DNA from 3 places in the Burkholderia pulmonis genome. Region 2 is predicted to be linked to each of the others. Evidence: predicted binding sites of a transcription regulator. Region 2 holds the regulator's gene; each other region holds the start of a gene.
The links. Region 2 encodes LexA, which represses DNA repair genes until DNA is damaged. Its sites were predicted from a motif close to ACTGTATNNNNATACAGT; they were not measured.
Positions count from the first base shown of each region.

Region 1: recA (recombinase RecA) is a predicted target of LexA. The motif match lies at 5,824-5,841, and genes of this name have one in related genera.
Region 3: imuA (translesion DNA synthesis-associated protein ImuA) is a predicted target of LexA. The motif match lies at 5,447-5,464, and genes of this name have one in related genera.

Region 1 is NZ_OZ480186.1:3,038,768-3,049,130, forward strand. It holds gene AC5LXK_RS14105 (TerC family protein) at 8-712, opposite strand; gene sucD (succinate--CoA ligase subunit alpha) at 869-1,750, opposite strand; gene sucC (ADP-forming succinate--CoA ligase subunit beta) at 1,820-2,986, opposite strand; gene AC5LXK_RS14120 (DUF2889 domain-containing protein) at 3,055-3,663, opposite strand; gene recX (recombination regulator RecX) at 3,810-4,679, opposite strand; gene recA (recombinase RecA) at 4,679-5,749, opposite strand; gene AC5LXK_RS14135 (response regulator) at 5,939-6,667, shown strand; gene AC5LXK_RS14140 (sensor histidine kinase) at 6,685-8,232, shown strand; gene AC5LXK_RS14145 (MFS transporter) at 8,459-10,117, shown strand; tRNA gene AC5LXK_RS14150 (tRNA-Met) at 10,280-10,356, shown strand.
Region 2 is NZ_OZ480186.1:1,776,363-1,786,725, reverse strand. It holds gene AC5LXK_RS08365 (CysB family HTH-type transcriptional regulator) at 146-1,072, opposite strand; gene AC5LXK_RS08360 (sulfate/molybdate ABC transporter ATP-binding protein) at 1,148-2,206, opposite strand; gene cysW (sulfate ABC transporter permease subunit CysW) at 2,220-3,164, opposite strand; gene cysT (sulfate ABC transporter permease subunit CysT) at 3,161-4,054, opposite strand; gene AC5LXK_RS08345 (sulfate ABC transporter substrate-binding protein) at 4,177-5,214, opposite strand; gene lexA (transcriptional repressor LexA) at 5,479-6,126, shown strand; gene AC5LXK_RS08335 (hypothetical protein) at 6,153-6,488, shown strand; gene AC5LXK_RS08330 (DUF2939 domain-containing protein) at 6,518-7,204, shown strand; gene AC5LXK_RS08325 (universal stress protein) at 7,295-7,792, opposite strand; gene nodI (nodulation factor ABC transporter ATP-binding protein NodI) at 8,123-9,037, shown strand; gene AC5LXK_RS08315 (ABC transporter permease) at 9,044-9,877, shown strand; gene AC5LXK_RS08310 (hypothetical protein) at 9,915-10,337, opposite strand.
Region 3 is NZ_OZ480186.1:3,230,594-3,240,956, forward strand. It holds gene AC5LXK_RS15005 (error-prone DNA polymerase) at 96-3,299, opposite strand; gene AC5LXK_RS15010 (Y-family DNA polymerase) at 3,306-4,793, opposite strand; gene imuA (translesion DNA synthesis-associated protein ImuA) at 4,726-5,433, opposite strand; gene AC5LXK_RS15020 (ABC transporter ATP-binding protein) at 5,583-6,377, opposite strand; gene AC5LXK_RS15025 (ABC transporter permease) at 6,379-7,275, opposite strand; gene AC5LXK_RS15030 (ABC transporter substrate-binding protein) at 7,411-8,376, opposite strand; gene AC5LXK_RS15035 (VF_A0006 family four-cysteine protein) at 8,710-9,018, shown strand; gene AC5LXK_RS15040 (MetQ/NlpA family ABC transporter substrate-binding protein) at 9,105-9,920, opposite strand; gene AC5LXK_RS15045 (methyl-accepting chemotaxis protein) at 10,123-10,363, opposite strand, start outside.

The sequences.
Region 1 (10,363 bases), 1.3 Mb from region 2:
TGGCCAGTCAGTGCGCGTGCGGCGCGCCGCCGCGTTTCCTGAGCGCGTAGCCGATTGCGACGACGAACAGCGCGCCCGCGATGCTCGCACCGTAGAGCACCTCCGGCATATCGAGCACCGGCCAGCGATCGCCGACCGGGTCGTTCACGATCAGCCCGCCGGCGATCCAGCCGAGCAGCGCGGCACCGAGCGCCACGACGACCGGAAAACGGTCGAGCAGCTTCAGCACCAGCGTGCTGCCCCACACGATGATCGGCACGCTGACGACGAGCCCGAAAATCACGAGCGCGATCCGGTGTGACGGATCGGCCTGTTCAGCCGCGCCGGCAATCGCGATCACGTTGTCGAGGCTCATCACCGCATCGGCGATCACGATCGTCTTCACGGCGTCCCACAGCCGGCTGGCCGGCTTGATGTGGTCGTGCGCGTCGGTCGCCGGCGCCATCAGCTTGATGCCGATCCACAGCAGCAGCAACCCGCCGCCGAGCTTCAGGAACGGCACGTCGAGCAGCGCGACCGCGAACGTGATCAGCGCGACACGCAGCACGATCGCCCCGGCGGTGCCCCAGAGGACCCCGCGCAGACGCTGGTTCGCCGGCAGGTTGCGGCAGGCGAGCGCGATCACGACCGCGTTGTCGCCGCCGAGCAGGATATCGATGATGATGATCTGGAGAATGGCGCCCCAGTGCAGCGACGCGAGGAATTCGAGCATGGCGGTGAGGAGAGGACAGCGGCCGCCTCGCGGGCGGCCCGGTTCATCGTCGGTACATGCACGACGCATGCCCGGTGCTTACGAATTCATTGCGCGAGCATAACAAAAAACGCCGGCAAAGCCGGCGTTTTCTGCAGGACGAACCCAGTGGAAATATTACAGCGCCTTCTTCAGCAGACGGCCCATTTCCGACGGGTTGCGCGTGACGGTGATGCCGCACGCTTCCATGATTTCCAGCTTCGCTTCGGCCGTATCCGCACCGCCCGAGATCAGCGCGCCGGCGTGGCCCATGCGCTTGCCCGGAGGCGCCGTGACGCCAGCGATGAAGCCGACGACCGGCTTCTTCATGTTGTCCTTGATCCACTCAGCCGCATTGGCTTCGTCCGGACCACCGATTTCGCCGATCATCACGACCGCATCCGTATCCGGATCGTCGTTGAACATCTGCATCACGTCGATGTGCTTCAGACCGTTGATCGGGTCGCCGCCGATACCGACTGCCGACGACTGGCCGAGGCCGAGTGCCGTCAGCTGTGCAACGGCTTCATACGTCAGCGTGCCCGAACGCGACACGACGCCGATGCGGCCCTTGCGGTGGATGTGACCCGGCATGATGCCGATCTTCAGTTCGTCCGGCGTGATCGTGCCCGGGCAGTTCGGCCCGAGCAGCAGCGTCTTGCGCCCTTCGCGGCGCATGCGGTCCTTCACTTCGATCATGTCGCGGACGGGAATGCCTTCCGTGATACAGATCGCGAGATCCAGATCGGCTTCGACCGCTTCCCAGATCGCAGCGGCTGCGCCTGCCGGCGGAACGTAGATGACCGACACGGTCGCGCCGGTTTCTGCCTTCGCTTCCTTGACGCTTGCGTAGATCGGAATGCCTTCGAAATCTTCGCCGGCCTTCTTCGGGTTCACGCCCGCGACGAATGCTTCGCGGCCGTTTGCGTATTCACGGCAGGCGCGCGTATGGAACTGACCGGTTTTGCCGGTAATGCCCTGCGTGATGACCTTCGTGTCCTTGTTGATCAGAATCGACATGTATTTTGACCTCTGTTCGATTGGCGTCGCGTGCGAACCGCGCCGCCTTGCGTGTTCATTAGCGCGCGCTTACTTGCCTTCGGCAGCCGCGACGACCTTCTGCGCAGCTTCTTCCATGCTGTCCGCGGCGATGATCGGCAGGCCCGAGTCGGCCAGCATCTTCTTGCCGAGGTCCTCGTTCGTGCCCTTCATGCGCACGACGAGCGGCACGTTCAGGTTCACGGCCTTCGAACCGGCGATCACGCCTTCCGCGATCACGTCGCAGCGCATGATGCCGCCGAAGATGTTCACGAGGATCGCCTTCAGACCCGGGTTCTTCAGCATCAGCTTGAACGCTTCCGTGACCTTCTCGGTCGTCGCGCCACCGCCGACGTCCAGGAAGTTCGCCGGCTCGCCGCCGAACAGCTTGATGGTGTCCATCGTTGCCATCGCGAGGCCTGCGCCGTTCACGAGACAGCCGATGTTGCCGTCGAGCGAGATGTACGCGAGGTCGAACTTCGACGCTTCGATTTCAGCCGGATCTTCTTCGTCCAGATCGCGGTACGCGACGATTTCCGGGTGACGGAACAGCGCGTTCGAGTCGAAGTTGAACTTCGCGTCGAGTGCGATGACCTTGCCGTCGCTGGAAACGTTCAGCGGGTTGATTTCCGCCAGCGATGCATCGGTTTCCCAGAATGCCTTGTACAGGCCTTGCAGGATCGCGCGCGCTTGCGGGATCGAAGCAGCCGGCACGCCGATCTTCGCGGCGAGGTCGTCTGCCTGGGCATCGAGCAGGCCGGTCGACGGCTCGACGATGACCTTGTGGATCAGTTCCGGGTGCTTTTCGGCAACTTCTTCGATGTCCATGCCGCCTTCGCTCGAACCCATCAGAACGATCTTTTGCGACACGCGATCGACGACGAGGCTGACATACAGTTCCTGCTTGATGTCGGCGCCTTCTTCGACCATCAGACGGTTGACCTTCTGGCCTTCCGGACCGGTCTGGTGCGTGACGAGCTGCATGCCGAGGATCTGGTTCGCGTATTCGCGAACCTGCTCGATCGACTTCGCCACCTTCACGCCGCCGCCCTTGCCACGGCCACCCGCGTGAATCTGAGCCTTCACGACCCATACCGGGCCGCCGAGCTCTTCTGCCACCTTGACGGCTTCGTCAACCGAGAACGCCGGCTTGCCGCGCGGTACCGCGACTCCGAATTTCCGCAGGATTTCCTTACCCTGGTACTCGTGAATCTTCATGCGTGATTCCCTTCAGTCTGAGAGTTGGATGAAAAGTCGCTTAAGACGCTTCTTCGAATGATTTCCGTTCATTCCTTCGTGCTGCCATCACCGGGCATATCCGGCCGGAGCGGGCCATACCACCGCGGGTAGTACTGCCGCACGACCTCGCCGTCGAATCGCAGCGCACGGCAGCGGCCGAGCTGGAACGGCGGTTCGGCGTGCACGCCGTCGTGATCCGGCCCTTCACCGCCCTCTTCGCGCACATTCCACACATCACCGGCGAACGCCTGGATCGCTGCCGTCGGCAGCACGGCGCACAGTTCGGTGAGATGGGAGCAGCCTGCGACGCCGGCGAGCAGCCGGTTCGCGTTGCGGCGGAAATTGCGGAAGAGATTGAGCCCGATAAGGGCCCGATAGGCAGGAGGAGCGGATTGACAGTGACCGGGATAGGGCACCCATTCCGACGACGCTTCGGCGTCGACGACATTGAGGTCACGATCGATGGTCACGCGCAGCCAGAGTTCGTGGATCGGCAGGCCCTGGGGCCGGATGCCCGACGCAAGCGCGACATCGCGCGGCTTGTGGTCGGTCAGGCAGGCTTCAATGTCCCACAAGCCATCGCCGCGCTCGTAGGCTTCCGCTCGGATTGCGCGTCGATGTCGCAACTGACGGGGCACGGGCTCGGATAGCGGCATGCTGGAGGTTGAGGCCGAAGAGGAAAACCCATGGATTTTAGCATATTGGGTATTTGAGACAGTTCGACGCGACGGCGGGTATTCCCGCCTGCCCGGAAGTGGTTGCATTGCAGCAAAATCGCGCGCCACGCGCGCGACCGGGCCGGTCAATCGTCGATCGGGAAATCGTCGCCGACTTTCAGCAACTTCACGATGGTCGCGCTCGAGAAGCCGCGTGCGGCGAGAAAGCGCGCCTGCTTCGCACGTTCCGCCGGCGTTTGCGGCAGTGCACCGAATTTCTTGCGCCAGACGGCCTGCGCACGCGTCCATTCGGTCTCGCGCAACTGCGCGTTCACTTCCTCGACGAGCGTATCGCCGACCGCATGACGCTTCAGTTCGCTGACGATGCGCGCGACGCCGACGCGCGATGCGCGGCGATGCACGAGGCTCTCGGCAAAGCGCGCGTCGGACAGCCAGCCTTCCTGTTCCAGCGCATCGAGCACCGGGTCGACGGACTCGTCTTCGCCGACGTAGGGCGCGAGCTTGCGCGCGAGCTCCGTACGGCTGTATTCGCGCCTCGACAGATAGCCGAGCGCGCGCCCCTTCAAGGAACGTTGCGGCTTCGACGACTTGCGTTCGGTCGCGCCCGGAGCGTCACCCGACGAAGTACTGGAAGAAGCGCCGGACGCACGGCGCGTGCGACGCGGATGCTGGCTGCTGCGTGTATAGACGTCTTCCCTCGCCGGCGCCGATACATCGCCTGCGCGATCGCCCGGGAAGCTGACACCGGACACGCGACGGCGGGAGCGGTCGTGTGCGTCGAACGATTCATCGTCGGCGAACGGATCGTCCGGTGCGGCAATCTCAAACGAAACGAGGGCATCGTCGGATGCCCTCGTCGCGGTGCGGTTCGCGGCATGGCTGCCTGCGCCCCGTCGGTCGGCGCCCGAGGATCCGGCTCGCCGGCCGGAGCGACCCGCCCCTTCGGGCGCGTCGCTCTCCTCCGGCTCGCCAGCCTGACCTCGGCGCACAACCATTACTCTTCTTCGTCCAGCGCCTCGGCTTCGTTGGCTACGCCATCGGGCATGCTGACGACACCGAGCGATTCGCGGATGCGGTTCTCGATCTCGCGTGCGATTTCCGGATTCTCGCGCAGGAATTCACGCGCGTTGTCCTTGCCCTGGCCGATCTTCTCGCCGTTGTAGCTGTACCAGGCGCCCGCCTTGTCGACGATCTTCGCCTGCACGCCGAGATCGATGATCTCGCCCTGACGCGAAATGCCTTCGCCATACAGGATGTCGAAGATCGCTTCGCGGAACGGCGGCGACACCTTGTTCTTGACGACCTTCACGCGGGTTTCGTTGCCGATCACCTCGTCGTTCTTCTTGATCGAGCCGATCCGGCGGATGTCGAGACGCACCGACGAGTAGAACTTCAGCGCGTTGCCGCCCGTCGTGGTTTCCGGGTTGCCGAACATCACGCCGATCTTCATCCGGATCTGGTTGATGAAGATCACGAGGCAGTTCGTGCGCTTGATCGTGCCGGTCAGCTTGCGCAGTGCCTGCGACATCAGGCGGGCCTGCAGACCCGGCAGCGAATCGCCCATCTCGCCTTCGATTTCGGCCTTCGGCACGAGCGCCGCGACCGAGTCGATGACGATCATGTCGATCGAGCCCGAGCGCACCAGCGCGTCGGTGATTTCAAGTGCCTGCTCGCCGGTGTCCGGCTGCGAGATCAGCAGCTCCGGCACGTTCACGCCGAGCTTCGCGGCATATTGAACGTCGAGCGCGTGCTCGGCGTCGATGAACGCTGCGGTGCCGCCCAGCTTCTGCAGTTCGGCGATGACCTGCAGCGTGAGCGTGGTTTTACCGGACGATTCCGGACCGTAGATCTCGACCACACGGCCGCGCGGCAGGCCACCGACGCCCAGTGCGATGTCAAGACCCAGCGAGCCCGTGGAGACGACCTGGATGTTTTCGGCTGCGTCGCCGTCGCCCATCCGCATGATCGACCCTTTGCCGAACTGCTTCTCGATCTGCGCGAGTGCGGCCGCCAGCGCCTTGCTCTTCTCGGCGGTCATCCCGGAGCCCTTCTTGCTATCTTCCATGAATCGTCCTTTGCTATGATGAGCAGCGTCTGTAAGAGGCGCGCCCGCTTTCAAGCGCCGCCACGAATGCAGACACTGTATAAAAAAACAGTGTTTTATGCAAGCCCGCAATGCAGGCTGCGTTGTACACGAATCACTTCGGAGACAGCCGCGCCGGCGCGAACGCCCTGCCGGCCATCGGTCAGCAACATGCGAATTCTCATCGCCGAAGACGACAGCATACTCGCGGACGGCCTCACCCGGTCACTCCGCCAGTCGGGCTATGCCGTCGATCACGTGAAGAGCGGCGTCGATGCGGATACCGCCCTGTCGATGCAGACTTTCGACCTGCTGATCCTCGATCTCGGGCTGCCGAAAATGTCCGGGCTCGACGTGCTCAAGCGCCTGCGCGCCCGCAATTCCAACCTCCCCGTGCTGATCCTGACGGCCGCCGACAGCGTCGACGAACGCGTGAAGGGGCTCGACCTCGGCGCCGACGATTACATGGCCAAGCCGTTCGCGCTCAACGAGCTCGAGGCACGAGTGCGCGCGCTGACCCGGCGCGGCGCGGGCGGCGGCCCGACCGTCGTGCGCCACGGCTCGCTCGCGTTCGATCAGGTCGGCCGCATCGCGTATGCGAACGATCACGTGCTCGATCTCTCCGCGCGCGAGCTCGGCCTGCTCGAGGTGCTGCTGCAGCGGATCGGCCGGCTCGTGTCGAAGGAGCAGCTCGTCGATCACCTGTGCGAATGGGGCGAGGAAGTCAGCAACAACGCGATCGAAGTCTACGTGCACCGGCTGCGCAAGAAGATCGAACCGAGCGGCGTGCGGATCTCGACCGTGCGCGGCCTCGGCTATTGCCTCGAGAAGGTCGCGCCCGCCGCGCCGGCGGACACGACAGCGCCCCAGCCCGCGTTGGCCGGCACGCCGCTGCGCTGACACCGGGCGTCGCCGCGATGGCCACGCCGGCCCACTCCCGCCACCCGACCGGCGCATCGTCGTCGGCCGCCGACGATGCGCGCGACGCGCGCTACGAAAACCCGTTCGCGCCGCCCGACGAAATCGAATCGCCCGAAACGCCGCGCCCGCGCTCGCTGTTCGGCGAAATCCTCGACTGGATGCTCGCGCCGCTGCTGCTGCTGTGGCCGATGAGCATCGCCGTCACCTATCTCGTCGCGAAGACGATCGCGAACAGCCCGTTCGACCGCGCGCTCGAAACCAATGCGTACGTGCTCGCGCGGCAGATTCATCCGGTCAACGGCGTCGCCGAGCTGACGCTGCCGGAACAGACGCGCGATTTCCTGCGCGCGGACAACGTCGACAGCGTTTACTTCCAGGTGCTCGGCACGCGCGGCGAACTGGTTGCCGGTGAGGCCGACATGCCGCTGCCGCGCGACGAGGACCGCCCGCCGCCCGGCGTCGTCGTGTTCCGCGACGACCTGCTGCGCGGCAACGACGTGCGCGTCGCCTATACGACGGTCGCGCTGCCGCAGTCGAGCGGCACGCAGCCCGTGCTCGTGCAGGTCGGCGAGACGCTCGACAAGCGCAACGCGCTCGCGAACGACATCATCAAGGGCGTGATCCTCCCGCAGTTCGTGATCCTGCCGCTCGCGATCCTGCTCGTCTGGTTCGGGCTGTCGCGCGGGCTCGCGCCGCTCAATGCGCTGCAGGCGCACATCCGCGCCCGGCGGCCCGACGACCTGTCGCCCGTCGAGGCGCAGCGCGCGCCGCCCGAGATCGAGCCGCTCGTCACGTCGTTCAACGACCTGCTCGCGCGCCTCGAACAGAACATGGCGCTGCAAAAACGCTTCATCGCCGACGCCGCGCACCAGATGAAGACGCCGCTCGCGGGCCTGCGCACGCAGGCCGAGTTCGCGCTGCGCCACCCCGTCCCGCCCGACGTGCAGCGCTCGCTCGAACAGATCGCGACGAGCTCCGAACAGGCCGCGCGGCTCGTCACGCAACTGCTGGCGCTCGCGCGCGCCGAAAACCGCGCGAGCGGGCTCACGTTCGAGCCGGTCGAGATCGCCGCGCTCGCGCGGCGCGCCGTGCGCGACTGGGTGCAGGCCGCGCTCGCGAAGCGGATGGACCTCGGCTACGAAGGGCCGCCCGACGACGCACCGCTCGAGGTCGACGGCAATCCGGTGATGCTGCGCGAGATGCTCGGCAACCTGATCGACAACGCGATCCGCTACACGCCCGAAGGCGGCCGCATCACCGTGCGCGTGCATGCCGATCCGGCAGCGCGGTTCGTTCACCTCGAAGTCGAAGACACAGGCCCCGGCATCCCGGCCGCCGAACGCGAGCGCGTCGTCGAGCGCTTCTACCGGATCCTCGGCCGCGAAGGCGACGGCAGCGGCCTCGGGCTCGCGATCGTGCGCGAGATCGCCACGCAACACGGCGGCACGCTGACGCTCGACGATCACGTCTACCAGCGCACGCCACGCCTCGCCGGCACGCTCGTGCGCATCAGCCTGCCGATGGCCGGCACCGCCCCGGATTAACCCTGACGCGCGCCGCCGCAGCGCGGCGCAACTGCGTCGAAACCGGCGATTTACCGGATGTTCGCGCCACAATCGACACGAGAAGCGGCCGATTCGGCGCGGGTTAACGCGCAGTCGTTTTGTAGGCGCGAGTCAGTACGCCGTAAGTTTCCGTGCCAATAATCGTCGACAGGCCCGCCCACCCAAGGCGGCCGCACATCTATATCAAGGGACTTGGAGACGATTCATGGCAACGTTAGGCGGGCAAATTTCGCACTCGCCGATGACGGGCGAAGAGAAGAAGGTGATCTTCGCGTCGTCGCTCGGCACCGTGTTCGAGTGGTACGACTTTTACCTGGCCGGCTCGCTCGCGGCCTACATCAGCAAGAGCTTCTTCTCCGGCGTCAATCCGACCGCCGCGTTCATCTTCACGCTGCTCGGTTTTGCCGCCGGCTTCGCGGTGCGGCCGTTCGGTGCGATCGTGTTCGGCCGGCTCGGCGACCTCGTCGGCCGCAAGCACACGTTCCTCGTGACGATCGTGATCATGGGCATCTCGACGTTCGTGGTCGGCTTCCTGCCCGGCTATGCGTCGATCGGCATCGCCGCGCCCGTGATCTTCATCGCGATGCGGCTGCTGCAGGGTCTCGCGCTCGGCGGCGAGTACGGCGGCGCGGCGACCTACGTCGCCGAACACGCGCCGGCGAACCGTCGCGGCTTCTACACCGCCTGGATCCAGACGACCGCGACGCTCGGCCTGTTCCTGTCGCTGCTCGTGATCCTCGGCGTGCGCACGTTCATCGGCGAGGAAGCGTTCGGCAGCTGGGGCTGGCGCGTGCCGTTCGTCGCGTCGATCCTGCTGCTCGCCGTGTCGGTGTGGATCCGGATGCAGCTGAACGAATCGCCGGTGTTCCTGCGCATCAAGGCGGAAGGCAAGACGTCGAAAGCGCCGCTGACTGAAGCGTTCGGCCAGTGGAAGAACCTGAAGATCGTGATCCTCGCGCTCGTCGGCCTGACGGCCGGCCAGGCCGTCGTGTGGTACACGGGCCAGTTCTACGCGCTGTTCTTCCTCACGCAGACGCTGAAGGTCGACGGGGCCAGCGCGAACATCCTGATCGCGATCGCGCTGCTGATCGGCACGCCGTTCTTCCTGTTCTTCGGTTCGCTGTCGGACAAGATCGGCCGCAAGCCGATCATCCTCGCGGGCTGCCTGATCGCGGCACTGACGTACTTCCCGCTGTTCAAGGCGCTCACGCACTACGCGAACCCGCAGCTCGAACTCGCGACGCAGAAGGCGCCGATCACGGTCGTCGCCGATCCGGATACCTGCTCGTTCCAGTTCAACCCGGTGGGCACGTCGAAGTTCACCAGCTCGTGCGACATCGCGAAGGGCGCGCTCGCGAAGGCCGGCCTGAACTACGAGAACGTCGCGGCGCCGGCCGGCACGATGGCCGAGATCAAGGTCGGCGACACGGTGATCCAGACCTACGACGGCAAGGCGACCGACGCGAAGGCGCAGGGCGCGGCGTTCGACAAGACGCTCGCGTCGACGCTGAAGGGAGCCGGCTACCCGGCGAAGGCCGATCCGGCGCAGCTCAACTGGCCGATGACGATCGTGATCCTGACGATCCTCGTGATCTACGTGACGATGGTCTACGGCCCGATCGCCGCGATGCTGGTCGAGATGTTCCCGACACGGATCCGCTACACGTCGATGTCGCTGCCCTATCACATCGGCAACGGCTGGTTCGGCGGCTTCCTGCCGGCCACCGCGTTCGCGATCGTCGCGGCGAAGGGCAACATCTATTCGGGCCTCTGGTATCCGATCGTGATCGCGCTGGCCACGTTCGTGATCGGCTTGCTGTTCGTCAAGGAGACGAAGGACTCGGACATCTACGCGCAGGATTGATGTTTGCCGGGCGGGCGGGGAGCGGTTGCCGGACGGGCGTTCCGGCGGCCCGCAACCCGCCCTGCCGTCAGGTCGCCACGGGCCGGCTGGCCGCTTTTTTCACGGAAGGTGGAAAAAGCTGTTGACAGCCCGACGGTATATCTACATAATTTGATTCTTCACGGCGAATTAGCTCAGTCGGTTAGAGCGACGGAATCATAATCCGCAGGTCCGGGGTTCGAATCCCTGATTCGCCACCAAATGCGA
Region 2 (10,363 bases):
GCGGCCAATCGCAACAGCGGCCGAAGGTGCGACGAATCGGGCAGATGCGCAGGCCGCAAATGCCCTGCCGCCGTCCTGCACACCGTATCGCGCGCGCGTCGCACCGCCCGCGGCAACAGCCCGGACGGCGCGCCGCGCGCCGTGCTCAAACGGCTTCGCGCAACAGTCCCGCGATTTCCGCTTCGTTCAGGTGCGGCGCGAACATCTCGATCAGCCGGTACGCATACGCGCGCAGGAACGCGCCCTTGCGCAGCCCGACCCGCGTCGTGCTCGCCTCGAACAGATGCTGCGTATCGAGCGCGACGAGCCCGGTGTCGCGCTGCGGATCGTAGGCCATTGCCGCGACCACGCCGATCCCCATCCCGAGCTCGACATAGGTCTTGATCACGTCCGCATCGATCGCGGTCAGCACGACGTCGGGCACGGCGCCCACCTGCGTGAACGCCTGGTCGATATGCGAGCGACCCGTGAAGTCCTGGTCGTACGTGATGATCGGATACTCGGAGATTTCCTCGAGCGTCAGGTTCTCGCGGCCGACGAGCGGGTGACCCTTCGGCACGACGACCGTGTGGTGCCACGAATAGCACGGGAACGTGACGATGTCCGGATAGCGGTCGAGCGCCTCGGTCGAGATGCCGAGATCGGCTTCGCCGTTCAGGATCATCTGTGCGATCTGCTGCGGGCTGCCCTGGCGCAGTGCGAGATGCACCTTCGGGAACACGGTGGTGAACTGCCGGATCACCTTCGGCAGCGCGTAGCGAGCCTGCGTGTGCGTCGTCGCGACGACGAGGTGGCCGCTGTCCTGGTCGGCGAACTGGCGCGCGACGCGGCGCAGGTTCTCGGCGTCGAGCAGCATCCGCTCGATCAGCTGGTGCACGGCCTTGCCGGGCTCCGTCAGCCCCGTCAGCCGCTTGCCGCGCCGGATGAAGATGTCGACGCCCAGTTCATCCTCGAGATCCTTGATCTGCTTCGACACGCCCGACTGCGACGTGTACAGCACGTTCGCGACTTCCGTCAGGTTCATGTTCTGGCGCACCGCTTCGCGCACGAACCGCAATTGCTGAAAATTCATGGGTATGCCTCTTAGGCTGTCGTTGTTTGATTATCGATCCGGAGCGAATCCCGCCCCCTGCCCTGCATTCTCGCCTCAACGCGCGGGAAATACGCGCACCGCACGCGGCACGGCCGTCGCACCGTCGCCGACCTGCAGCGCGAGCGCACGCCACGCGTCGCGGTCGAGTTCCGCCTCGAGTGCGCCACCGGCGCGCGCCTCGAGCTCCACGCGCACCGAACCGCCGAGCGGAATCACGCGGCGCACGTCCACCGCGATCCCGTCGCGATGCCCTTCGCCCGCCGGCCACAGCTGCAGGTCGTGCGGTCGCACGTAGGCATTCGCGGGGCCGGCGAAATCGGCGTCGACCTCGATCGGCGCAGCCGCGCCCTCGGCGACGAAACCGCGCCCGGCAACCGTGCCCGGCAGCCGGTTGGCCGCACCGAGGAACTCGTACACGAACGCGCTTTGCGGATGATCGTAGACGTCCTGCGGGCTGCCGACCTGCTCGACGTGGCCGCGGTTCAGCACGACGATGCGATCCGCGACTTCCAGCGCCTCCTCCTGGTCGTGCGTGACGAAGATCGTCGAGATGTGCAGATCGTCGTGCAGGCGGCGCAGCCAGCCGCGCAGCTCCTTGCGGACCTTCGCGTCGAGCGCGCCGAACGGCTCGTCGAGCAGCAGCACCTTCGGCTCGACCGCGAGCGCGCGGGCGAGCGCAATGCGCTGGCGCTGGCCGCCCGACAGCTCGGACGGATAGCGCTGCGCGAGCCAGTCGAGCTGCACGAGCTTCAGCAGTTCGTGCACCTTGTCGCGAATCACCGCTTCCGACGGCCGCTCGCGACGCGGCTTCACGCGCAGCCCGAACGCGACGTTCTCGAACACCGTCATGTGACGGAACAGCGCGTAGTGCTGGAACACGAAGCCGACCTGGCGGTCGCGTGCGCCGACCGACGCGACGTCGAGCCCCTGCAGCACGACCTGGCCGGCGTCCGCGTGCTCGAGGCCCGCGATCACGCGCAGCAGCGTGGTCTTGCCGCAGCCGGACGGCCCGAGCAGCGCGACCAGTTCGCCGGGCGGGAAGTCGAGCGACACGTTGTCGAGTGCGGTGAAATCGCCGAAGCGCTTCTGAAGGTTACGGACGGTGATACCCATTCTGGTTGCCTCTTTACGATTTCGACGAAACGACGGCGACAGGGCCGGCATGTGCGGGAACGGCGTCGCGCGCGCCGGCCAGTTCGGCGGCGAGATGACGCTCGGCGATCAGCTTCAGCGCGAGCGTGACGAGTGCGAGCAGCGCCAGCACCGACGCCACCGCGAACGCCGCCGCGAAGTTGTATTCGTTGTACAGGATCTCCACGTGCAGCGGCATCGTGTCGGTCTGGCCGCGGATATGGCCCGACACGACCGACACCGCGCCGAATTCGCCCATCGCGCGCGCATTGCACAGGATCACGCCGTACAGCAGGCCCCACTTCACGTTCGGCAGCGTCACGCGGCGGAAGATCTGCCAGCCCGACGCACCGAGCACGCGCGCGGCTTCTTCCTCGTCGGTGCCTTGCGCCTGCATCAGCGGAATCAGCTCGCGCGCGACGAACGGGAACGTGACGAAGATCGTCGCGAGCACGATGCCCGGCACCGCGAAGATGATCTGCACGTCGTGATCCTGCAGCCACGGCCCGAGCCAGCCCTGCGCGCCGAACAGCAGCACGTACACGAGGCCCGAGATCACCGGCGACACCGAGAACGGCAGGTCGATCAGCGTCGTCAGCAGCGCCTTGCCGCGGAATTCGAACTTTGCGATCGCCCACGACGCGCATACGCCGAACACGAGGTTCAGCGGCACCGCGATCACGGCGACGGTCAGCGTCAGCTTGATCGCCGACCAGGCGTCGGGATCGGCCAGCGATTCGAGATAGAAGCCGACGCCCTTGCGCAGCGCCTCGACGAACACCGCGGCGAGCGGCACGACGAGGAAGAAGGCGAGGAACGCCAGCGCGATGCCCGTGAGCAGCCAGCGCACGCCGCGCGATTCGCTGACGGGGTCGAGCCGTTTCGCGGCACGCGCGGCCGGCGACGGGGTTTTCAGCACGACGGTGGCCTCCTGGCTCATTGCTGGCCTCCTGCTGCGACGGCGTTGACGGTGGCCGGCGCCGGGCCGCTTGCGCCCTTGCTCGTCCTGCGCTGCAGGTACCACTGCAGCGTGTTGATCAGCAGCAGCATCAGGAACGACACGACCAGCATCACGACCGCCAGCGCGGTCGCGCCTGCATAGTCGTACTGCTCGAGCTTCGTGATGATCAGCAGCGACGTGATCTCGGATTTCATCGGTACGTTGCCGGCGATGAAGATCACCGACCCGTATTCGCCGAGCGCGCGCGCGAACGCGAGCGCGAACCCGGTGAGGAGCGCCGGCAGCACGGCCGGCAGCACGACGCGACGGAACGTCAGCCAGCGCGACGCGCCGAGGCACGCGGCCGCTTCCTCCAGCTCGCGCTCGAAATCCTCGAGCACCGGTTGCACGGTGCGCACGACGAACGGCAGCCCGATGAAGGTCAGCGCGACCAGCACGCCGGCCGGCGTGAACGCGATCTTGATGCCGAGCGGCGCGAGATACTGGCCGACCCAGCCGTTGGTCGCATAGACGGCCGCGAGCGAGATGCCGGCGACCGACGTCGGCAGCGCGAACGGCAGGTCGACGATCGCATCGACGAGGCGCTTGAACGGGAACGTGTAGCGCACCAGCACCCACGCGACGAGGAAGCCGAACACGGCGTTGATCAGCGCGCCGCCGAGTGCGGACAGGAACGTCAGCCGGTACGACGCGAGCACGCGCGGCGACGTGACGGCGGTAACGAACTGGTCCCACGACAGCGTCGCGGTCTTCAGGAACGTGGAGGCGAGCGGAATCAGCACCACGAGGCTCAAATAGGCCACCGTGATGCCGAGTGTCACGCCGAAACCGGGCAGCGCGCTCGGCTTGCGAAAGGTGTACGTCGTCATCGGATGCTCTTGCTGGGTCGTTGCTGCTCACGGGCCCGACGCAAACGCCGGCGCAGTGAATCGCGCCGGCGGGCTGTCGGGGATGCGGCGCGCTGTCGTGGCGCGCCGCTGTCGTTATGGCGTTACTGCGGCTTGTAGATCGAGTCGAACACGCCGCCGTCCGCGAAATGCGTCTTCTGCGCATTCGTCCAGCCGCCGAACGTATCGTCGACCGTGTACAGCTTCAGCTTCGGGAACTGCTTCGTCAGCTCGGCCGGCACGTTCTTCGAGCGCGGCCGGTAGTAGTTGCGCGCCGCGATTTCCTGGCCCTGCGGGCTGTACAGGAAGTTCAGGTAGGCATCTGCCAGCTTGCGCGTGCCCTTCTTGTCGACCACCTTGTCGACCACCGCCACCGGCGGCTCGGCCAGGATGCTCACCGACGGCACGACGATCTCGAACTTGTCGGTGCCGAATTCCTTGACCGACAGGAACGCCTCGTTTTCCCATGCGATCAGCACGTCACCGATCCCGCGCTGCACGAAGCTCGTCGTCGCGCCGCGCGCGCCCGAATCGAGCACGCCGGCGTTCTTGTAGAGCTTCGTGACGAATTCCTTCGCCGTCTGCTCGTTGCCGCCCGGCTTGTGTACGGCGTACGCCCATGCGGCCAGGTAGTTCCAGCGCGCGCCGCCCGACGTCTTCGGGTTCGGCGTGACGATCGAGATGCCCGGCTTGGTCAGGTCGTCCCAGTCCTTGATCCCCTTCGGGTTACCCTTGCGCACCAGGAACACGATCGTCGACGTGTACGGCGATGCGTTGTCGGGCAGGCGTTTCTGCCAGTCCTTGTTCACCAGGCCCTTGTTCGCGAGCGCGTCGATGTCGTACGCGAGCGCCAGCGTGACGACGTCCGCCTGCAGGCCGTCGAGCACCGAGCGCGCCTGCGCGCCCGACCCGCCGTGCGACTGCTTGAAGTTGACGGTCTCGCCCGTCTTCGCCTTCCACTCCTTGCCGAACGCCTGGTTGAAATCCTGATACAGCTCGCGCGTCGGGTCGTACGACACGTTCAGGAACGTCGTATCGGCCTGGGCATGCGTTGCGACGCCCAGCGCCGCCGCCGCGCCCAGCGCGAGTGTTGCGATCAGGCGGCCCACTCCGCCCACCAGCCCCGTATTGCGCTTCGCCATCCTTGGTTCTCCAGTGTTGTCGGTATTGCGATGTCGGGCCAGTCTAACGAACGGGTTACATGATTAAAAATAATCGTTCCTCATTTTTTAATACTCAAAAGTGCTAACGCAGACGGGACGGACGGTTGCGGCGGATAAACCGGCGTTTTAGCGCCGCCGGATCACGCCGGAACCGGCGTGATCGCGTCGAACCTCACGTAACACTTGAAATTCGCGAAGTACTGTATAAAAATACAGCTCACTGTCTATCCATACAGTTAAGCCATGACCAAACTCACCGCCCGTCAGCAGCAAGTGTTCGACTTGATCCGTCGCGCGATCGAGCGTTCCGGATTCCCGCCCACCCGTGCCGAGATCGCGGCCGAGCTGGGTTTCAGTTCGCCGAATGCGGCCGAGGAGCACCTGCGTGCGCTGGCGCGCAAGGGTGTGATCGAGCTGGCCGCCGGCGCGTCGCGCGGCATCCGCCTGCTCGGCATCGACGACGCCCCGCACCAGTTCACGTTGCCGCACGCCGGCCTGATGCAGCTGTCGCTGCCGCTCGTCGGCCGCGTGGCAGCCGGTAGCCCGATCCTCGCGCAGGAGCACATCTCGCAGCACTACGCATGCGATCCCGCGCTGTTCACCAGCAAGCCCGACTACCTGCTGAAGGTGCGCGGCCTGTCGATGCGCGACGCCGGCATTCTCGACGGCGATCTCCTCGCCGTGCAGAAGCGCACGGAAGCGAAGGACGGCCAGATCATCGTCGCGCGTCTCGGCGACGACGTCACGGTCAAGCGCCTGATGCGCCGGCCGGGCGGTCTCGAGCTGATCGCGGAGAATCCGGATTACGAAAACATCTTCGTCAAGGCCGGCAGCGCGGAATTCGCGCTGGAAGGCATCGCCGTCGGGCTGATCCGCTCGGGCGAACTCTGACATTCCGTCTCGCTGAGGAGAACATCATGGAACGCCTTGCCCGTCTGCTGCCTTTCCGTCAATTCGGCCGCCTGCGTCACCTGCGCGGCCGCACGCCCTGCGCACCGCTGTCCGCGGCCGCGCCCGTGCAAGAAGAAGTCGCAGTCGAACGGCAGGCGTCCCTGCTGCCGTCAGCACTCCCCGCGTTCGCGCGGGTATCGCTGAACGCCGGTCTCAATCACGCGGAACCCGCGCGCCGCGCGCCGGTGCGTGTCTATCACGGCCGTTCACGCCTGATCATGGTCGGTACGATCGATGCGGTGTGCCGGATGATCGATCGCTGCATTGCAGAGGAACGATCGGCTACGCCGGGCGGTCTCTGATTGCGGAACATGTCCGCACCGGAGGCAACGTGACTGGTTCGCCGAGCCGCGCAAGGCGACTCAAGCCCCTGTTGATCGTCGCGCTGGTCGTCGCGATCATTGCGGCGATCGGCTATGCGTACGCGTCACCGTACGTCGCGCTCGGTCGCCTGAAATCGGCGATCGATGCGCGCGACGCGCAGGCAATCAGCGAGTATGTCGATTTTCCGTCGCTGCGCATCAGCCTGAAGCAGCAGGTCACGGAAGAGTTGATGCGCCGGATCGACGCGGTGAAGAAGAACAATCCGTTCGCGGTGATCGGTGCGCTGATCGGGTCCGCGCTGATCGGCCCGCTGGTCGATGCGTACGCGACCCCGGAGGGTGTCGCCGCGCTGATGAGCGGCTTGCCGCCGCGCGGCAATCCGGGCGAGCGTCCGCCTGACTGGTCGAATCTGCCGCAAGGCAACACATCGGGCAACACACCGGCCAATCCGGCCCCCGCAAGTGCCGCCGCAGCGAGCGCCAACGCATCCGTCACGGCGGCGTCAACGCCCGCGCCTGCCGCGCCGGCCCCGAGCGAGGCGCAGCATCCGCAGCAAACCAGTGCGGGCTACCGGAATATCGACGAATTCGTCGTGACGTATCAGCGCAGCGCCGACGGCACGCGCTATGCGGCGATCTTCCACCGCTTCGGGCTGTTCTCGTGGAAATTGTCCGCGATCGACCTGCATGCGTAACGCAGCAGGACGCGCGACGCATGCACCGCTGAAGCGGTGCGGCGCCTGACCGGCACGAATCGCCGGTCAGGCAGCCATCGAGCCTTCAGATCATTTGCCGTTCGCCGTGGCCGCTTCACGCTCGCGTGCGATTTCGGCCTTCTGCTCTTCCGCCGACGAACACGCCACCAGAATGCTGCAGTTCACGCGGTCGAGCAGTTGCGTATTGCCCGATCCCATCCACCATCTCGACAGTCCGCTGCGGCACCGGTGGCCGACCACGACGAGATCGGCCTTCAGCTCCGACGCGAGATTCGCGATTTCGTCGATCGGATAACCGAACGCGAAATGGCCTTCGGCCTGCACGCCGCGCTCGCGTAGCCAGTTCACGCCTTCCTGCAGGATTTCACGCGCGGTTTCCTCGAAGCGGCCGCATGCGACATCGGTCAGCAAACCTGCGCTTTGCGCAATGCTCGACCGCATGTCGACGACCGACAGCAAGTGCGTCTCGGCCTTCAGGTCCATTGCGAGGTTGGCGCCGCAACGCAGTGCCTTGCGCCCTTCGAGCGTGCCGTCGTAACACAGCAAAATCTTGTTGTAGCTAGCCATGAAACCTCCCTATCGCGACAACGAGCCTACGCATTCATCATGGTGCGCCGCAATTCAGGACGCAAGGGATGGAAAACGCTGATTCGCCCCGCCCGGCGCGTGCGCGATGATGCAGTGCACGATCGGTGCGCCCATGCATCGCACCGTGCAGGCATGCCCTGAAGAGACGCAGCCGATGCACTAGAATGGCCCGTTCGTACTCCAGCGGGTCATACACGCCGGCGTTGTGCGCTTCGGTCATGCTCATGTGACACGCATTCGTCCGATCCGTTCGCCAGCCGGCCGCACAGCGGGCAGCGGAACGCGCCCGCTCACAACGACAACATGCCCATGTCCGTCGCACCGATCGATTTCCGGAACGTCGAAAAACGCTATGGCGACAAGCTCGTCGTCAACGGCCTCTCCTTCAGCGTGCAGGCCGGCGAATGCTATGGCCTGCTCGGGCCGAACGGTGCCGGCAAGACCACGACGCTGAAGATGCTGCTCGGTCTCGCGCATCCCGATGCCGGCGCCATTTCGCTTTGCGGCGAACCGGTTCCATCCCGTGCGCGACACGCGCGCCAGCGTGTCGGCGTCGTCCCGCAGTTCGACAATCTCGACCCCGACTTCACCGTGCGCGAGAACCTGCTCGTGTTCAGCCGCTATTTCGGGATGTCGGCACAGGCCGCACGTGCACTCGTGCAGCCGCTGCTCGAATTCGCGAGACTCGAGAACAAGGCCGATGCGAAGGTCGGCGAGTTGTCGGGCGGCATGAAGCGCCGCCTCACGCTCGCCCGCGCGCTCGTCAACGATCCCGACGTGCTGGTGCTGGACGAGCCGACGACGGGCCTCGATCCGCAGGCGCGGCATCTGATGTGGGAACGGCTGCGCTCGCTGCTCGCGCGCGGCAAGACGATCCTGATCACCACGCATTTCATGGAAGAAGCCGAACGCCTGTGCGATCGGCTGTGCGTGATCGAGGAAGGCCGCAAGATCGCCGAGGGCGCGCCTCACGCGCTGATCGAATCGGAGATCGGCTGCGACGTGATCGAGATCTACGGGCCCGATCCGGCCACCCTGCGCGACGAGCTGTCGGCATTCGCCAGGCACACCGAGATCAGCGGCGAGACGCTGTTCTGCTACGTGGCCGACCCCGAACCGCTCAGCGCACGGCTCAAGGGGCGCCCCGGGTTGCGCTATCTGCATCGCCCGGCCAATCTGGAGGATGTGTTCCTGCGGCTCACGGGCCGCGAAATGCAGGACTGATCGACCATGGACGTGCGCAACTATTCCGCTGCAACACCATCGGCCCCGCCGCGCGAATCGCGCTTCGCGATCGCGATGCCCGCGAATGCCACCAACTGGATCGCCGTCTGGCGGCGCAACTATCTCGTCTGGCGCAAGCTCGCGCTCGCGTCGATGTTCGGCAATCTTGCCGATCCGATGATCTATCTGTTCGGGCTCGGTTTCGGGCTCGGCCTGATGCTCGGCCACGTCGACGGCGTGTCGTACATCGCGTTCCTCGCGGCCGGCACGGTCGGGTCGAGCGTGATGATGTCCGCGAGCTTCGAGTCGATGTATTCGGGTTTCTCGCGGATGCACGTGCAGCGCACGTGGGAAGCGATCATGCATACGCCGCTCGCACTCGGCGACATCGTGCTCGGCGAAACCGTCTGGGGGGCCAGCAAGGCGATGCTGTCGGGCGTCGCGATCATGCTCGTCGCCGGGGTACTCGGCTATGCGCAGTTTCCGTCGATGCTCGCGGCGCTGCCCGTGATCGCGCTCGCCGGCCTCGCGTTTGCCAGCATCGCGATGATCGTCACGGCGCTCGCGCCGTCCTACGATTTCTTCATGTTCTATCAGACGCTCGTGCTGACGCCGATGCTGCTGCTGTCGGGTGTGTTCTTCCCGATCACGCAGTTGCCACCGATCGCACAGCACGCGGCGCAGGCGCTGCCGCTCGCGAACGCGGTCGAACTGATCCGGCCCGCGATGCTCGGCCGGCCGGCAACCGACATCGCCTTGCACGTCGCGGTGCTCGCCGGCTACGCAGTCGGCGGGTTCCTGCTGTCCGCGTGGCTGTTCCGGCGGCGGATGATGCGCTGACGGCCGGCGCAGCGGGCGCCGGCATCACGCGACGACGTTACTCGTCGTCGTCGCTCCACGGGATCTCGACGTCGGTCAGGAACGCGACGGTCGCGAGCGGGCCGCCTTCCTGGCGACCGAGCTTACCGTCCGCGCGATGCCATTCGACGCGGAACTGCGTGCCCGGATCGTCGGCCACCAGGTAGACCGAGCGCAGCTCTTCCTTTTCGGCTTCGTCCACCGGGCCGTCGAACGACACCAGCATCTTCTGCGGCCACAGGCCGTTGACGGGATCGTAAATACGGTCGCCCTGCGGAATGTCGACGCTGGCATCGACACCGATCGTTGCGGAGGCCTCGATGATCATCGTGCCGAGTGCGTTCAGCACGGCAGTCGCCCGCGCGGAATTGGCCTGGCGGATCGCGAGATCGCCGCGCGTCAGCGCCTTTTCGAGTCGAGGATGAATCTTCGGTTGGGTCATGCGTTTTCCTGTTTGCTTCTTGTAAA
Region 3 (10,363 bases), 1.5 Mb from region 2:
TTTGGCCGGGTTTCGGGCACGAATATGAAACCGGAATAGAACCAGTTGGAGAGACTGGTATGCATCGACGGCGGGGGGCTGGTGCGACGCGCGTATCAGTGGAACTCGCGGCTCGACGTGCGCAGGCCGCCGAGCAGCGGCGTCAGATCCTCGAAATGCTGTACGACGAGGTGCCTCACGTCGCTCGCGACCTGCCACACGCCGGACGCCGCGAGCAGCCGCGAATCGAGGGTTTCGCGGCGCTGCCGCGCAAGCAGCTCGGGCCGGACGATCAGGTTCACGCAGCCCGTTTCGTCCTCGAGCGTCATGAACATCACCCCTTTCGCGGTGCCCGGCATCTGCCGCGCGGTCACGAGCCCGCACGCACGCGCGAGCCGGCCGTCGGGCCGGTCGTGCAGTTCGGCCGCGGACGACAGCCGCCGCGCACGCAGCGCGGGCCGCAGCAGCGCGACCGGGTGGCGGTTCAGCGTGAGGCCGGTGGTGTGATAGTCGGCGAGGATGTCGTCGGCTTCCGACGGCGCGCCGAGCGCGGGTTTCTCCGCCTCGTCGATCGGCGCGGCGGCGAGCAGGTCGCGCTCCGGCGCTGCCGCGACGGCCTGCCACAACGCGTCGCGCCGATGGCCGGCGAGCGTCGCGAGCGCGTTCGCGGCGGCGAGCGCTTCGAGGTCGCGGCGTTCGAGCTGCGCGCGGCGTGCGAGCGTGTCGACGTTGTCGAACGGGCCGGCCGCGCGTGCGGCTTCGATGCGGCGCGCGGCGGTTTCGCCAAGGCCGCGCACGAGCGACAGGCCGAGCCGCACGGCTGGCTGGCCGTGGGGCGGCAACTGGCCGGGCAGCGCTTCGAGCGACGCTTCCCAGTTGCTTTGCGTCACGTCGATCGGCAGGACCTGCACGCCGTGGCGTTTTGCATCCTGCACGAGTTGCGACGGCGGGTAGAAACCCATCGGCTGGCTGTTCAGCAGCGCGGCAAGGAAGATCGCCGGTTCGTGGCATTTGAGCCAGCTGCTCGCGTACGCGAGTTTCGCGAAGCTGGCCGCGTGGCTTTCGGGGAAGCCGTAATCGCCGAAGCCCTTGATCTGCTCGAAGATCTGCTCGGCGAATTCGGGCGGATAGTCGCGCTCCCGCATCCCGTCGACGATCTTGCGGTGATACTGCTCGAGATTGCCCTTGCGCTTCCAAGCGGCCATCGCGCGCCGCAGTTCATCCGCCTCGCCGGGCGTGAAGCCTGCCGCGATCATCGCGATCTGCATCACCTGCTCCTGGAAGATCGGCACGCCGTACGTACGTTCAAGCGCAGGCTTCAGGTCTTCCTTTGGATAACTGACCTTTTCGATGCCTTGACGCCGTTTCAGATAGGGGTGCACCGCCCCGCCCTGGATCGGCCCCGGCCGCACGATCGCAACCTCGATCACCAGATCGTAGTAAGTACGCGGTCGCAGGCGCGGCAGCATCGACATCTGCGCGCGCGATTCGATCTGGAACACGCCGACCGTGTCGGCACGGCAGATCATGTCGTAAGTCGCTTCGTCATCCTGCGGGATGTGCTTCAGCGTGAACGGCTCACCATCCGGCTCCGGCGGCCCGCGCCACGCGGTGCGCATGTCGAATGCGCGATGCAGCGCCGACAGCATGCCGAGCGCGAGCACGTCGACCTTCATCAGCTTGAGCGATTCGAGATCGTCTTTATCCCACTGGATCACGCGCCGCCCGTCCATTGCCGCATTCTCGACCGGCACGAGCCGCGTGAGCTTGCCGCGGCTGATCACGAAGCCGCCCGAGTGCTGCGACAGGTGGCGCGGAAAGTTGAGCAGCCGCGCGGCGAGTTGGGCCCACGCCTGGATGAGCGGCGTCTGCGGATCGAGCCCGATCGTCGAGAATTGCTGCAGCAGGTCGCGGCTGCCGTCGAACCAGCGATGCCCTTTCGCGACGCGATCGATCAGCATCGGATCGACGCCGAGCGCCTTGCCGGTTTCACGCAGCACGCCACGCGGGCGGTACGTCGAGACCGCAGCGGCGAGTCCTGCGCGGTTGTGTCCGTATTTTTCGTAGATATGCTGGATCACTTCCTCACGACGCTGATGCTCGAAATCGACGTCGATGTCGGGCGGCTCGCCGCGTTCCGCGCTGATGAAGCGCTCGAACAGCATCGTGCTTTGCTCGGGATTCACCTCGGTGATGCCGAGGCAGTAACAGACGACCGAGTTCGCAGCCGAGCCTCGGCCCTGACACAGGATGTTCCGGCTGCGCGCGTATTTGACGATGTCGTAGACAGTCAGGAAGAACGGTTCGTAGCGCAGCTTCTCGATCAACGCCAACTCGTAGTCGATCCGTTCCTGCACGTGCCCGGGTATCTTTCCGGCGTAACGTTGAAGTGCGCCGCCCCGCGTCTCCTGTTTGAGATAGCTCGTCGGCGTATGCCCTTCCGGCACGATTTCGTCCGGATACTCGTAGCGAAGCGAGTCGAGTTCGAAATCGCATGCATCGAGAATCGCACACGTCTCCGCGATCTCTTCCGGCGAAAACAGCTTCGCGATCCGCCCACGCGAACGCAGATGCTGCTCCGCATTCGGCGCGAGCGCATACCCGCACTCGGAAACCGGCATGCCGACGCGAATCGCCGTCATCACGTCCTGCAGTTCCTTGCACGAGCGCCGGTGCATCGTCACGTCGCCCAGCGCGACGAGTCGCACGCCTCGACGCTCGCCCGCCTCACGGATCTCCTCGCGCTGCGCCCCGTCCAGCGCGCGCTGCAGTTGCACGAGCCCGAGCCGCGCACGTTCGCCGAACGTCGTGCGAAACCACGCGACCTGCGCATCGAGCACGTCCGCACGCACCGGGTACGCGGGCACGAGAATCGCGAAGCAATCAGGCATGCCGCGCAGGTGAGCAAACTCCGCGGGCGGCGCCGACAGCATCCGCGACGTCAGCTTGTAGGTGCCCTTCGGCGATGCCATCCGCCGCCATGAAATCAGCTCGGACAGATTGCCGTACCCTTCGCGGTTCTGCGCAAGCAACACGAGCCCGAACGCACCGGGGCCCGGATCGTGGCCGGGCGCGACGTCATCCGGCGTGACGTCGAAATACGAGCCGATGACGAGCGGCAGCCCTTTCGCCTTCGCGGCGACATGCATGCGCGGCGCGCCGGCGAGCGAGCATTCGTCGGTGATCGCGATCCCGCGATAGCCGAGGTCGACTGCACGCTCGACCAGTTCTTCCGCATGCGACGCGCCATGCAGGAACGAAAAGTTCGAACGGCAGAACAACTCCGCGTAATCGGGCAGCCAGCTGAATTCCGCAACCATCTCTGTTCACCCGAACAGGCCGTGCAGGAACCAGTGCGGTTCGGACTCGCTTCCCGCCCGCTCCCTGAACACCCAGTAGCACGCACCGGCTTCGTCCTGCGCGACGTGGTAATCGCGTGCGGCGAGTTGGCCATCGAACCACCCGGCCTCGATCCGCTCCGCCGACGACATCATCCTCAGCGGCGTACGAAATACCGGCCGCTCCCCGCGCATCAGCAACGGCAACGGCTCGGCCAGCAGCCACGCAGGCCTCGGCGGCACCGCCGGCGGCCCGCCGGCCGGCTTGCCGGCCGGCGCATCGAGCGGCAGCCAGCGGTTCGCGGCCTCGGGCCGGTGATCGGCGACGGGCGCCGCGCGCAGCACGTTCTCCGCCCCCAGCCGCGCGACCAGCAGCTCGAACAGCCGCTCACGCGTCTCGCGCGTGCCGCCCGGCTCGGGAAACAGATCGTCGGCCGGCGGCGCGACCGATTCGACGCGCGTGGCCTTCAGACGCACCGCGATCACCGCGGCCGGCAACTCGACGCGCGCGAGCCGCTCGCCGAGCAGCCGCATGAAATGCACCTCGTCGCGCACGGGTGCGGCGAACGCGAGCTCGAGCGGCGTCGGCGGCACGGCCTGGCGGCCGCGCTCGTGCTCGAGATCGAACGTCATCGCGGCCAGCGACAACTGCCGAGCGGCCAGCCAGCCGCACAGCTGCACGACGAGCCGGCGCGCGGCGAACAGCACGGCTTCCGCATATTCGACGCGCTCCGGCAATTCGAGCCGGACGTCGAACACGGGCGGCACCGCCATCCACGCCAGCGGCTCGACCGCGTCGCCGTACGCGCGGTCGAGCGCGGCCAGCAACGCGGGGCCGCAACGGCGCTGCAACCCCGCGCGCGGCAGGCCGCGCAGATCGGCGAGCGTGCGGCAGCCGAGGCCGTCGAACCAGCCCGCATACGGACGCGCATCGGGCAGCAGCACGCAGGGCAGGCGGTCGAGCGAACGAACGAGCGAAGCCGGGCTCGCGATACGGCGCCGGACGCGCGCACGCGCCGACGTGCGTGCGAGCAGCCACGCGCCGCGCCCGGTCGGCGCAGCGGACAGGCGCGCCGCATAGCCGAGCGCCGCGAGCGTCGCACGCACCTGGCGGCACAGCGACGGCAGCCCGCCGAACAGGCGCAGGCTCGGACCGACGTCGACGATCAGCGTGGCTTCGTCGTCGAGCGCGACGCACGGCGAGAAGCGCAGCAACGCGAGCGCGACCGCGCGCAGCGCATCGGCCTCGCGCGCGGGATCGCGTTCGACGAGCTGCGTCTCGGGCGCGAGCGTCAGCACGCCGCCGCGCTTCATGCCCGCGCGCACGCCCTGCCGCTGCGCGATTGCATCGGCGATCAGCACGACACCCTGCTCGAGCACCGCACGGCCGGCGCCGTCGGCCTCGCCGTCAGACGGAGGCGCGACGCACACGTCGAGCGGCAGGCGCGGCAGATGGATGCCGAGCAAGACGCGCATAGCGGCTCTCCACGATGGGCGACGGCAGGTCGAGCACGAGCGGCTCGCTGCGCGCGGGCCCGCGACGCTTGACGATGTCGAGCGACACGCCGCCCGGCACGGGATACAGCGCGACACGCAGCACGGCCGGCGACGGCTGCCGTTCGGCCGACAGCGGGCGCAGCATCACGAACAGCGTGTCGCCCGTGCGCGCGGCCGCGAGATGCAGGCGCCGCAGCGCATCGGGCCGTGCGTCCTGCCAGAGCAGCAGCGCGCCGCAACAGCCGGTCCTGAGCGCCTGCTCGGCGGCCCATAGCGCATCCGTGCGGCTGCCGGCGCGCAGCCACAGCAGCGCATCGGCCGGCACGCCGAGACTGGCGAGCGCGGTGGCATGCGGCGATTGCGGCGGCGCGACGAGCGCGAGCGGACGCCGGGCGCTGACGGTGCGGGCAAGCGCGGGTGCGAGCAGCCGCATTTCGCCGCAGCCCGGCTGCGCGGCCAGCAGTTCGACGAGGCCGCCGACCGGCCAGCCGCCGCCCGGCAGCTCGGCCGACAGCGGCGCGAAGCCGGTCTCGATCGTGCGCGGGCCGCCGCGCGCGAGCTGCGAGCCGCGCCAGAGCGACGGATGAAGGGATTCGGGAGAAACGGAGGATGCGAGCATGACGCCACCCACAACTGTATGGATATACAGTATATGGCAATGCGCCCGTGTCGCACAGCACCGGTGCAAAACCGGTTTTCGTCAGAGGAAAACAGAGAGTCGGCCGGCGCGTGCATCATGCTGCGGCGCGCCGGCCCGTCTGCTACCCGTCAGCCGAGCAGCAGCGCGTCGTCGTCGAGTTGCTCGTGACGCACCTTCTCGAACATCTGCAGCAGGTCCGGCACATCGAGCCCCTTGCGCGCGTCGCCCGACACGTCGAGCACGACCTGCCCCTGGTGCAGCATCACCGTGCGGTCGCCGTAGTCGAGCGCCTGCCGCATGCTGTGCGTGACCATCATCGTCGTCAGCTTGCTCTCGGCGACGATGCGCGCGGTCAGCTCCAGCACGAACGCGGCCGTCTTCGGGTCGAGCGCGGCCGTGTGCTCGTCGAGCAGCAGGATCCGCGACGGCCGCAGCGACGCCATCAGCAGGCTCACGGCCTGCCGCTGGCCGCCGGACAGCAGCCCGATCCGGTCGGTCAGCCGGTTCTCGAGGCCGAGGTTCAGCAGTCGCAGCTTGTCGCGGAACAGCTCGCGCGACGGGCGGTCGAGCGCGGCGCGAAAACCGCGCCGCACGCCGCGCGCGGTCGCGAGCGCCATGTTCTCCTCGATCGTCAGCGCCTCGCAGGTGCCGGCCATCGGATCCTGGAACACGCGCGCGACCAGGTGCGCGCGGTCCCACGCGGCCTTGCGCGTGACGTCCGTGCCGTCGATCGAGATACGCCCCGAATCGACGCGCTGGTCGCCGCTGACCGCATTGAGGAAGGTCGACTTGCCGGCGCCGTTCGAGCCGATCACCGCGACGAACTGGCCGTCGGGAATCTCGAGCGACAGCCCGCGCAGCGCGCGCGTCTCGATCGGCGTGCCGGGATTGAACGTGAGTTTGAGATCTTGTGCGGACAGCATGTCATGCCCCTCCGTTCTTGCGCGCGAACAGCTTCTTGCGCGTCGCCGGCAGCACCAGCGCGATCGTGACGAGCGCGGCCGTCACGAGGTTCAGGTCCTGCGCCTTCAGGCCGATGAATTCGCTGTTCAGCGCGAGCGCGATGAAGAAGCGGTAGACGATCGCGCCGAGCACGACCGCGAGCGTCGTCAGCACGAGCCGGCGCGCGGGCAGCAGCGTCTCGCCGATGATCACCGCGGCCAGCCCGATCACGATCGTGCCGATCCCCATCGAGATGTCCGCGCCGCCCTGCGTCTGCGCGAACAGTGCGCCGGCGAGCGCGACGAGCGCGTTCGACAGCGCCATCCCGGCGAGCGTCGCGCGGCCGGTCGCGATGCCTTGCGCACGCGCCATCCGCGGGTTCGCGCCGGTCGCGCGCATCGCGAGGCCGAGCTGCGACGAGAAGAACCAGTCGAGGCCGAGCTTCGCGACCACGACGACGATCGCGAGCAGCGCCGGACGCAGCACGTAGTCGGGCATCCAGTCGGGCTGCAGCACCGAGAAGATCGTCGGCTCGGTGATCAGCGGCACGTTTGGCCGGCCCATGATCCGCAGGTTCACCGAATAGAGCGCGATCATCATCAGGATACTGGCGAGCAGATCCATGATCTTCAGGCGCACGTTCAGCCAGCCGGTGATGAAACCGGCCATTGCGCCCGCGACGATCGCGAGACAGGTCGAGCTGAACGGGTCGTAGCCGGCCGAGATCAGCGTCGCGGCAACGGCGCCGCCGAGCGGAAAGCTGCCGTCGACGGTGAGGTCGGGGAAGTTGAGGATGCGGAACGAGATCAGCACCCCGAGGGCGACGAGACTGAAGATCAGGCCGATCTCCAGTGCGCCCAGAAACGAGAACAGAGACATGATGGGAAATCCTGTTGCTTCCCGGCCGGACGTGTACGGCCGGGCGAAGCGAACGGGCGGCCCCGGGTGGGAGCCGCCCGTCCGGCGATGTCGTCCAGGCCCGGATCGGGCCTGCAAGCGCGGCGGTCGGGCCGCTTACTTGATGACCGTCTTCGCTTCCTTCACGAGATCCGGCGACAGCGTGACGCCCTGCTTCGCGGCCGCGCCGGTGTTCACGAACAGCTCGAGGTTGCTGCTCGTCTCCGACGCGATCGCGCCCGGCTTCTCGCCCTTCAGGATGCGCGCGACGACCTTGCCCGTCTGGCGGCCGAGGTCGCCGTAGTTGATGCCGAGCGCCGCGATGCCGCCGCGCTTCACGCTGTCGGTATCGCCGGCGACGAGCGGGATCTTCGCTTCGTTCGCGACCTTCACGAGCGCTTCGTACGCGGACACGACGTTGTTGTCGGTGTTCGTGTAGATCACGTCGACCTTGCCGATCAGGCTCTTCGCGGCCGGGCCGATGTCGACGGTGCGCGGGGCGGCCGCTTCCTTCAGCGTCATGCCCTGCTTCGCGAGGATCTCCTTGAGTTCCTTCACGACGACGACCGAGTTCGCCTCGCCCGGGTTGTAGACCATGCCGACCGTCTTCGCATTCGGCACGACGCGCTTGATCAGCGCGACCTGGCGATCGAGCGGCAGCTTGTCCGACACGCCCGTCACGTTGGTGCCCGACGGGCCCCAGCCCTTCACGAGCTGCGCGGCGACCGGATCGGTGACGCCCGAATAGACGACCGGCACGCTCTTCGTCGCGGCGACGACCGACTGCGCGGCCGGCGTCGCGATCGCGACGATCACGTCGGGCTGGTCGCCGACGAACTTGCGCGCGATCTGCGCGGCCGTGCCCGTGTTGCCCTGCGCGCTCTGGTATTCCCACTTGAGCTTGTCGTCGCCGTAACCTTCCGCCTTCAGCTCGGCGCGCACGCCGTCGCGGATCGCGTCGAGCGCCGGATGATCGACGATCGACAGCACCTTGACGGTCTGTGCGTGCGCGGCACCTGCCAGCGCGAATGCGGCGACGCCGGCCGTGATCGAACGGATCGCGAAAGTCTTGAATCGCTTCATGGGTGAGTCTCCCCCGTATTGTGTCGGTTCTGGATGATGGATTCCCGCCGCCGTCGGGCGGGCGCCGCCGTACGTCAGACACGCCGGCGATCGGCCCGCGCACGCTCCGGGAAAGCGTGCAGCGGCGAACGCATGAGAATACCATTTCCGCAGACCACCGCCTGACTCCGTGCTTTCGCCCGGTACCCCGGATCGCGGCACTCGCCGGAGCCGGAGAATGCGCGCACAGCCCCGGCCGGCGGCGGCTCCGGCCCGCGTCGGCCAACGCGTCAGCCGTGCTCGCGGCTTTACGTTATGCTGTCGGCCGACCCAGTCCACACCATCGGAGGGCAGATGAAACGGGGGATTCGAGCCGTCGTATTCGCGACCGTCGCGCTGGCGCTGCCGGGCGCGGCATTCGCGCTGGACGACGGCAGTGCGCAATACGACGACTGCATGCTCAACGCGCTACGCGAAAGCCGCAATGGCGGAGCGGCCCAGTTGATCCAGCGCTCGTGCGATGCGCTGTACCGCAACAACGCGATGCTGCTGCCGCGCGAGCGGCGCTTTCACGAGTGCGTCGTGCAGTCGCTACCGGGCGTGCGCGACAGCTATGCGATCCAGCAGATCATGTCGATCTGCTCGCGGCGTGGCGAGATGTGAGCAGGCGCTGATGACCGGGCGCCCATGAAAAAGGGCCTGCGCGATGCAGGCCCTTTTCGTTCAGCGGTCCGACCGGTGTGCGTCGCTCAGAACGACGCGACCATCGAGCCCTTGAACTGCTTCTTGATGAATTCCTTCACTTCCGGCGACTGGTACGCCTTGACCAGCTTCTTCACCCACGGCTGATCCTTGTCCTTCGCGCGCACGGCGATCAGGTTCGCATACGGGCTCGTCAGCGATTCGAGCGCGATTGCGTCCTTGGTCGGCTGCAGGTTCGCGGCCAGCGCATAGTTCGTGTTGATCACGGCGGCGTCGACGTCCGACAGCACGCGCGGCAGTTGCGCCGCGTCAAGCTCGGAGATCTTCAGCTTCTTCGGGTTCTCGGCGATGTCGAGCACCGTCGCGTTGTTGCCGCCCGTGCCGGCGCCCGACTTCAGCTTGATCACGCCTTGCGTCTGCAGCAGCAGCAGGGCGCGGTTCTCGTTCGACGGATCGTTCGGCACTGCGAGCTTCGCGCCTTGCGGCAGGTCCTTCAGCGACTTGAACTTCTTCGAATACACGCCCATCGGCGAGATGTAGGTCAGGCCCGCGCTGACGATCTTGTAGCCGCGCTGCTTCACCTGGCTGTCGAGGTAGGGCTGGTGCTGGAAGCTGTTCGCGTCGAGGTCGCCCGAGTCGAGCGCCGCGTTCGGCTGCACGTAGTCGTTGAACTCGATGACCTTCACGTTCAGGCCTTCCTTCTCCTTCGCGACCTTCTGCACGAGCTGCCACACTTCCGAATCCGGGCCGGCGACCGTGCCGACCTTGATCACCTTGTCTTCGGCGTGCGCGCCTGCCGACAGCGTCAGCGCTGCGCCGGTGGCCAGCACGGAAAATACCTTCAGGAGACTGCGACGCTTCATCTGTTTCTCGCTTTCTTGCTTACTGGAAATGGGGCGCGATACGGGTATGCCCCGACTCGCAGAGAGGGGCAAATGGTGTCACAGGATCGGCGGGAAGTGAAATACATCCCGCTCATATGGGTATGCACCGCAGCGGTGCCGGCGGCCGATGCGCGATTTGGCCGTTAGTTGCGTTCAAGTGTCGCGCGGCGGCCGGCACGCATCACATCGTCACTGCTTCGCCGGCCGCCTTCGCGCCGAATGCAGGTTCGGCCGACCGCTCGCCGGCCCGGCGCGGCAACCGCCCGCCGGTATCGGCGACCCGGAACGCACCGATCGCATCGCGCAGCCGCGCGGCCTGCTCCTGCAACGACGCGGCGGCCGCGGCGGCCTCCTCGACGAGCGCCGCGTTCTGCTGCGTCACCTGGTCCATCTGCGTGACCGCGCGCCCGACCTGCGTGATG